Linked DNA regions of Cellulophaga algicola DSM 14237. The main gene of each other region encodes a partner of the protein of the gene in region 2 in a complex. Links are inferred from orthologs where the notes say so. Each region holds a gene or a part of one and is shown on either strand. Other genes may lie near its edges.

The links. The genes of interacting proteins can lie anywhere in the genome.
Region 1: the proteins of CELAL_RS18800 (region 2) and uvrB are in contact, whole or in part, in a crystal structure (PDB 7EGT), measured with the Thermus thermophilus proteins. The link is inferred for Cellulophaga algicola DSM 14237 from one-to-one orthologs. Residues at the interface, in WP_096412145.1 of Thermus thermophilus: His654, Arg656, Phe657, Gln666, Asp668, Glu669, Lys680, Arg681, Leu682, Ser683, Lys685, Tyr686, Ala687; in WP_096411307.1 of Thermus thermophilus: Glu23, Leu25, Arg26, Asp27, Gly28, Glu29, Arg30, Phe31, Arg55, Glu326, Asp327, Phe328, Glu379, Ser382, Gln383, His398, Gly400, Arg401.

Annotation. Positions count from the first base shown.
Region 1 is NC_014934.1:384,565-388,209, reverse strand. The notes cover bases 684-3,645. They hold uvrB (excinuclease ABC subunit UvrB), read right to left. Parts: upstream 3,178-3,645; coding sequence 1,189-3,177; downstream 684-1,188. Other genes in these bases: CELAL_RS01620 (T9SS type B sorting domain-containing protein), read right to left, coding at 3,241-3,645; CELAL_RS01630 (Hsp20/alpha crystallin family protein), read left to right, coding at 684-1,096. In the rest of the region: CELAL_RS01635 (DUF1456 family protein), read right to left, coding at 36-404; more of CELAL_RS01630, read left to right, coding at 650-683. UniProt on the Escherichia coli protein: The UvrABC repair system catalyzes the recognition and processing of DNA lesions. A damage recognition complex composed of 2 UvrA and 2 UvrB subunits scans DNA for abnormalities.
Region 2 is NC_014934.1:4,325,660-4,330,061, reverse strand. The notes cover bases 851-3,886. They hold CELAL_RS18800 (ATP-dependent helicase), read right to left. Parts: upstream 3,537-3,886; coding sequence 1,164-3,536; downstream 851-1,163. Other genes in these bases: CELAL_RS18795 (DsrE family protein), read left to right, coding at 3,668-3,886; CELAL_RS18805 (putative quinol monooxygenase), read right to left, coding at 856-1,143. Also shown: CELAL_RS18815 (alkaline phosphatase D family protein), read right to left, coding at 1-349; gloA2 (SMU1112c/YaeR family gloxylase I-like metalloprotein), read right to left, coding at 467-850; more of CELAL_RS18795, read left to right, coding at 3,887-4,207; CELAL_RS18790 (amidohydrolase), read left to right, coding at 4,211-4,402. UniProt on the Escherichia coli protein: A helicase with DNA-dependent ATPase activity. Unwinds DNA duplexes with 3'-5' polarity. Translocates on single-stranded DNA with 3'-5' polarity. Initiates unwinding more efficiently from a nicked substrate than double-stranded DNA.

The DNA.
Region 1 (3,645 bases), 3.9 Mb from region 2 along the record:
TATGTTGTTTACTATAAAAAAAATCCTGAGGAAACTCAGGATTTTTTCTTGTTTTTATAATTTCCGTGGATAATATTTTTATCTACTTTTTTTTCTTGTTTTGCTTTAAAGTCTGGATCGTATCCTTTTTTACCTTGAGGGCCTTTTTTAATATTGGCTAGTTCCTCTTTTGGATTTTTAGGATTCTCCTTAGTACCTCTAAAGTGAATTACAAGTGCGTTTAAGAAGTTTCGGAGTATTTGGTCTCCACATTCCATATAATTTGGATGATCCTCTTTTCTGAAAAAAGCACCAAGTTCTGCTTTAGATATCTTGAAATCTACAAGCTTTAGAATGTCTACAATTTCATCATCCCTTAACATTAGTGCTACTCTTAGCTTCTTAAGAATATCATTATTAGTCATATACTATAATTTTGCTGCAAGGTACTATTTTATACTAAAGTTCTAGGTTTTTCTAATCGTTTCCTGCTATCTGTTAAGGAATAATAGGAAGTACTGCCTTATTTAGTCCTTAAAAACCTTAAAAAGAGTCAATATGTCATCTTTAATAGCACGAGTAGTGACAAAATGACGTTTTTTGTCTCTTGGTATGTATTTTGTTTCTTCTAAACCAAAGAACAAATAATTTTAATAAAAAATAAATAGTTATGAGTACAACACATAAAAATGTAGTTTCAATCCCAGCATTAATGAATGAACTATTTAAGCCAGATTGGTTTGGTGGGGCAGAGGTATTAAATAGTAAAGTTCCTGCAGTTAATATTAGAGAGGGTGATACTTCTTTTGTTTTAGAGTTAGTTGCTCCAGGAAGAAAAAAAGAAGATTTTAAAATAGAAATAGATAATGATTTATTGAGTGTTTCTTCTGAGGTAAAAAAAGAATCTTCAGAAACTTTGGATAGCAAAGAAGTTGAGAAAGTGAAATACACTAGAAAAGAATATTCGTTTACCTCTTTTAAAAGAGCGTTTACATTACCTGATACGGTAAATGTAGAAGATATTAAAGCTTCTTATGAAAATGGAATATTAAGTTTTAATCTTCCGAAAAAGGAAGAAGCATTACCAAAGCCAAAGCGTTTAATTGAATTGGCGTAATGCAATACAAATTTGTGTGAACTGTAAGGTTTTCATAATGGTTGGTTTAAGTTGGTTAGTTAATTACGCCTCGGTATTTCCGAGGCGTTTTTTTATTCTTGCTTTTGAAGCATTTTTATCTCATCACGAAGTTTAGCAGCTTGCATAAAGTCCAACTCTTTAGCAGCTTTTTCCATATCTTTTCGTTTTTCACGAATCATTTTTTCAATTTGCTCTTTTGTTAGATAATCTAAATCTGGTTCTGCAGCTCTTGCCACTTCCTTTTCAAAATGATAGGTAGACACAGAATTTTTGGCCAGTACACTGTCTAAACTTTTATTTAACGCTTTTGGAACTAAGTTATGTTTGGCGTTATATGCCATTTGTTTTTCTCTACGGTAGTTGGTATCATCAATAGTTTGCTGCATACTTTTTGTAATTTTATCGGCATACATTATTGCTTTCCCATTTAGATTTCTTGCAGCTCTACCCACGGTTTGGGTTAAAGATCTATTGCTACGTAAGAACCCTTCTTTATCGGCATCTAAGATAGCAACAAGAGATACTTCTGGTAAATCTAGACCTTCACGTAATAGGTTTACGCCAATAAGAACATCAAAGATTCCTTTCCTTAAGTTTTGCATGATTTCGACACGCTCTAAGGTATCTACATCACTATGAATATAACGACAACGTATATTTATACGATCTAGATATTTTGCTAATTCCTCTGCCATACGCTTAGTAAGTGTAGTTACTAAAGTACGTTCGTCTTTTTCATTACGTTGTTGAATTTCTTCAACCAAGTCATCTATTTGATTTAAACTTGGTCGTACTTCTATAATGGGGTCCAAAAGTCCTGTGGGTCTAATAATCTGCTCTACAAAAACTCCGTCACTTAATTGCAATTCGTAATCTGCAGGTGTTGCACTTACGTAAATTACTTGGTTTTGTAAGGCTTCAAATTCTTCAAATTTTAGTGGTCTGTTATCCATTGCGGCAGGTAGTCTAAAACCATATTCTACCAAGTTTTCTTTTCTGGAACGGTCACCACCATACATGGCATGTACTTGAGATATAGTAACGTGACTTTCATCAACCACCATTAAATAATCGTCTGGAAAATAATCTAATAAACAGAATGGTCTGGTACCAGGTTCTCTACCATCTAAGTAGCGCGAATAGTTTTCGATTCCGGAACAATACCCTAATTCACGAATCATCTCTAAATCAAAATTTGTACGCTCTTCTAGTCTTTTAGCTTCTAGAGGTTTGCCTACTTCTTTGAAAAAATCAATCTGTTTAACCAAATCATCTTGAATATGTCGAATCGCATTTTGTAGAATATCTGGTGAAGTAACAAACATGTTAGCAGGATAGATATTCAGATTCTCGTAGCTCTCTAATTTGGTATTTTTTAAAGGGTCAAAGGCTTCAATTTCTTCAATTTCATCTCCGAAAAAATGAATTCGGAATGCATGATCTGCATAACTTGGGAATACATCAACTACATCTCCTTTTACTCTAAAATTTCCATTTCTAAAATCTGCTGTAGTTCTAGAATATAAACTTTGTACCAATTGATGAAGAAATTTTGTTCTTGAAATTACTTGATCCTTATGTACGGAAATTACGTTCTTTTGGAATTCTACAGGGTTTCCAATACCATACAAACAAGAAACAGAGGCAACAACGATAACGTCACGTCTTCCTGATAATAAAGATGATGTTGTACTTAAACGTAGTTTTTCAATATCCTCGTTAATAGATAAATCTTTTTCAATGTAAAGTCCAGATGACGGTATATAAGCCTCTGGCTGATAATAATCGTAATAGGATACAAAGTATTCTACTGCATTTTCAGGAAAAAATTGTTTAAACTCAGAGTATAATTGGGCCGCAAGAGTTTTATTATGTGCTAAAACGAGTGTTGGTTTCTGAACAGTTTCAATAACATTGGCAACTGTAAATGTTTTACCAGAACCGGTAACCCCGAGTAAAGTTTGATATTTTTCGTCGGTATTAAGACCTTCAACAAGTTGTTTTATGGCACTAGGCTGATCTCCAGCAGGTTTGAATTCTGATACTACCTTAAATTTCATAGCATAAAATTACGAAAGGAAGCTTGAATAAATAGACACAGGTGCGCTTATTTTTAACTCAATTTATCGCTTTAAAGTAAAGTGACCCGTGAAAATCCTACCATCTTCAAGGTTTACTTTAAACCAGTAGTCAGAGGCAGGTAAACTTTTTCCATTTGCATTTCCATTCCAACCTTCACTTTTAGGAGTAATACTTGTTATTAGAGTACCGTAACGATTAAAAATAGTTATTTCGCTATCCGCTTGAAATAGTTCATCAACACCAATTAATTGCCAATAATCATTTGTGCCATCACCATTAGGCGAGAAAAACTTTGGGTAGCCAATAATTGAAATTTCTTCGATAGTAATTCCGCAGCCTTTTTTATCTTGTACGTGAACAGTAACAAAACCTGGTGCTAGATTTAAAAACTTCGGGTTGGGTTGGTAGTCAATTCCGTCTAAAGAGTATTCGTAGTCCCCGTCACC
Region 2 (4,402 bases):
CATTTAACGCTGTTAATTCAATAGCAATTGTATGGTCTCTTGAGGTTTCTGTTGTAATTTTTCCGCTCCGTAAAATTGAAGAAAAACTTGGGTCTATAGCTACTTCCCAAATAATTTCTGCATCGGCGGAAGCATAGCGGGTCCATAACAATACAGAAGAACTACTTGGATCAAAACTAGCGACTCCTTCATTAAAATTTTTGATTGTAAGTTGTGTGGTATCTAATTCTGATACCGTAAGGTCTTCATCTTTTTTACAGCTTATAAAATTAGGAGCTAAAATAATAGCTCCCGAAGCTAATAAGGTCCTTTCGATAAATTTTCTTCTCGTAGTGTTCTTGGTTGACATAAATAGTAAAATTTTCATCAAAAATGATACTATTATCTCACTCTATGGTTAGTTAAACTTTACGTAATTGTTATCGTACTGTTTAAAGAAAAAATAGAAAAAAGAGATTTGTTGAAGCTAATTTTGGTACAGTTCTAAGGGCAAATTATCTGGGTCTGCAAAGAAGGTAAATTTCTTTCCAGTATGTTCATCTATTTTTATTGCTTCTGTTGGTACACCTTTTATATTTAGTTCTTTTACGGTACCTTCAATATCGTAAACTTCAAAGGCTAAATGCCGCAAACCAGAGGCCTCAGGATAAGAAGGCCTAGATGGCGCTTTAGGAAAAGAAAACAACTCAACACAATAATTTCCATTAATAGCAAGATCTAATTTATAAGAATCTCTTTCTTCTCGGTACACTTCCTGAAGAATTTGTAACCCTAGAATTTCGGAGTAGAAGTGTTTAGATTTTTGATAATCAGAACAGATAATAGCAATATGATGAATTCCTTTAAACATCTTATTTAGAGTTTGGTTGTTTTTACCAATACAGCTTCAGATACTAACTTATTTTCCAATGAGTTACCTAGTGCTTTTATATAGGATGTTTGATTATGGAAATCCAATGCTTTTTGATCTTTCCAGATTTCATAAAAAACAAAGGTACTTTCATCATCAATACCTTGATGTAAATCATACCTTATACAACCATCTTCCTTCAAGGTTTGCACCACTAAATTTTGTAGAATAGCTTTTACATTTTCCTGATGTTCAGGTTTACTTTTAATATGAACACTTAAGTATATTTCCATAACAGTTTATTAGCGTACTTTTAACCAATTATTTCTAGTTTAGCAAAACGGAGAAGCAGTTTTTTAATCCCTGCACCATCAAATTGAATTTCTGCTTTACGGTCATTACCAACACCTTCTATTTTTACAACGGTACCACGACCAAAACGAGTATGATTAATTAAGCTCCCCTCTGCTAAATTAGGATCTACAGTATTTGTATTACCAATAGGTTGTGCTAATTCTGGTTTTAATTTTCTTAATTTTCTAAGCTGATTTTCATTTGGTTTAGCCGTACTTGGTGGAATACCACTGGTAGGTTTAATTTGACGAAGTCTACTTTTATCTACCTCTCCAAATATATCCGTATCAATCATAGATTTATAACGGTATCCAGGATTATCTATAGGGGTTAAATTTTCAATATATTTCTCATCAATTTCTTCTAAAAAGCGACTAGGTTCAGCATCAATTAATTTACCCCAACGGTACCTATTCTGTGTATACGTTAAATAAGCTTGTTTTTCTGCTCTGGTAATGGCAACATAGAACAACCTTCGCTCCTCTTCTAACTCACTACGAGTGCTCATACTCATACCAGAAGGGAATAAATCTTCTTCCATCCCAACAATATATACATGGGGAAATTCTAGTCCTTTTGCCAAGTGAATTGTCATTAATGCCACCCGGTCATCATCACCAGTATCATTATCTAAATCTGTAGCTAGGGCTACATCCTCAAGGAATTCACTAATATTTCCGGTAGCATCTACTACTTCTTTTTGTCCTTCAACAAAATCTTTTATACCATTTAAAAGCTCCTCTATATTGTCCATTCGGGCAATACCTTCGGGGGTACCATCTTTTTTAAACTCTAAGAGAATTCCAGTTTTTTTAGTAACGTGTTCCGATATTTCAAAAGCATTAACAGTTTCATTCATGATTTGAAAACCCTTAATCATGTTGGTGAAATCTACTAACTTTCTTTTGGTACCGGCATTTATTTTTAAGTTTATTCGGTCTAAATTTTCAATTACTTCAAAAATAGATCGTCCATAATGATTAGCCGCTACAGTCAGTTTATCTAAGGTGCTCATACCTATTCCGCGTGCAGGAAAATTTATGACCCGTTTTAATGCTTCTTCATCTTTAGGATTAATTACTAATCGCAAATAATAAAGTACATCTTTAATTTCTTTTCTTTGATAGAATGATAATCCGCCATAGATACGGTAAGGAATATCGCGTTTACGCAAAGCATCTTCTATGGCTCTTGATTGTGAATTGGTACGATAAAGTACCGCAAAACTTCCGTTAGACATTTGGTGTTGCATGCGGTTTTCAAAAATAGAACCTGCAACAAACCTACCTTCTTCGGCATCTGTAGTACTTCTGTGAACTTTTATAGCAGGACCATCATCATTATCTGTCCAAACAACTTTTTCTAGCTGATTTGTATTTTTTGCAATGATAGAATTGGCCGCATTTACAATATTTCGTGTAGAACGATAATTTTGTTCCAAACGGTACATAACTACATTATCATAATCTTTCTGAAAATTTAAAATATTACTAATGTTGGCGCCACGAAATGAATAAATACTTTGAGCATCATCTCCTACCACACAAATATTCTGAAACTTATCTGATAATGCTTTAATAATTAGATACTGAGAATGATTTGTATCTTGGTACTCATCTACCAAAATATACCTAAAACGGTCTTGATATTTGGCTAGAACTTCTGGAAATTTGTTTAGTAACTCATTAGTTCTCAACAATAAATCATCAAAATCCATTGCTCCTGCTTTAAAACATCTATCTACGTAATTTTGATAGATATCTCCCATTCTTGGGCGTTTAGCCATTGCATCTGCCTCTTGTAATTCAGCATCATTAAAATAGGCTCTTACCGTAATAAGGCTATTCTTATAGGAGGATATTCTATTTTGAACTTGTTTGTATTTGTATACATCCTTATCAAGTCCCATTTCTTTGATGATAGAAGCTATTAAACGTTGAGAATCTTGCGTATCATAAATTGTAAAATTGCTGGGATACCCTAATTTATCACCATCATAACGTAATATTCTAGCAAAAACCGAGTGGAAAGTTCCCATCATTAAGTTCTTTGCTTCAGCATTACCTACAATAGCAGCAATCCTAGCTTTCATTTCTCGAGCAGCCTTGTTGGTGAATGTCAATGCCAGAATATTGAATGAGTCTATTCCTAAACTCATTAAATAAGCAATTCGGTACGTTAATACACGTGTTTTTCCCGATCCTGCACCAGCAATAACAATTAACGGTCCATCTTTATGTAAAACTGGTGCTCGTTGAGCATCATTTAATTGATTTATATATTTTTCCAACTGTTTTTTATTTGAATTTTTTGGAACCGTGAATTTAACCATAATTGCCAGCATACTAAAATGATGCTTCTAATAATTATAAACAAAAAACGTAAACGATAAAATCATTTTGAATATATTTGAAAAGAAAGGGGTATTATTCTCATAATATGCAACACTTTATTTAATTTACAATGAAATCTATACGTAATTCTTTAATTCTATCTATTATTCTATTAAACTTAAGTTTTGGACAAGAAAAAGCTTCAGGACCAATTATTAAAGATTTTGGAGAAGTTTTTAAAGTAGAAAAGCCTGACTTTAAAGTAGCAACTACTCAAGAATTTAAGGCTGTTTTTGATGTGGGTAATAGCCCTAAAGAACATACTAAGATTAACCCCTATATAGAAACTGGAGCTCGATTTTTAAATATGCATGCTCAAGCGGGAGTTCCTGTAAATCAGCTCAAAGCGGCCTTAGTTATTCATGGTGCTGCTACAAAGGATGTATTAACAGATGCTGCTTATAAAAAAAAATATGGGACTAAAAATCCCAATCTAGAATTAATCAAAGCCTTACTTACTGCAGATGTGCAAGTTATTTTATGCGGACAGTCTGCAAATTCATGGAAAATAGAAAAGACTGAAATGATAAATGGAGTTCAACTTTCTCTATCAGCAATGACTGCTCTTGTGTTATTGCAAAATGATGATTATAGATTAATTAAATTTTAATATATGAACAAACTTGTACTCAAAGGTTTTCTGCTTTTTGGGTTTTGTGCATTTGCTCAAAACGCAGTATCGGAGAAAGATTTTAAATCAGTAGAACAGAAAGTAATAGATTGGCGTAGAGATTTTCATCAATATCCAGAGCTCTCTAATCGGGAGTTTAAAACTGCAGAAAAAATTGCTAAACACTTAATTTCC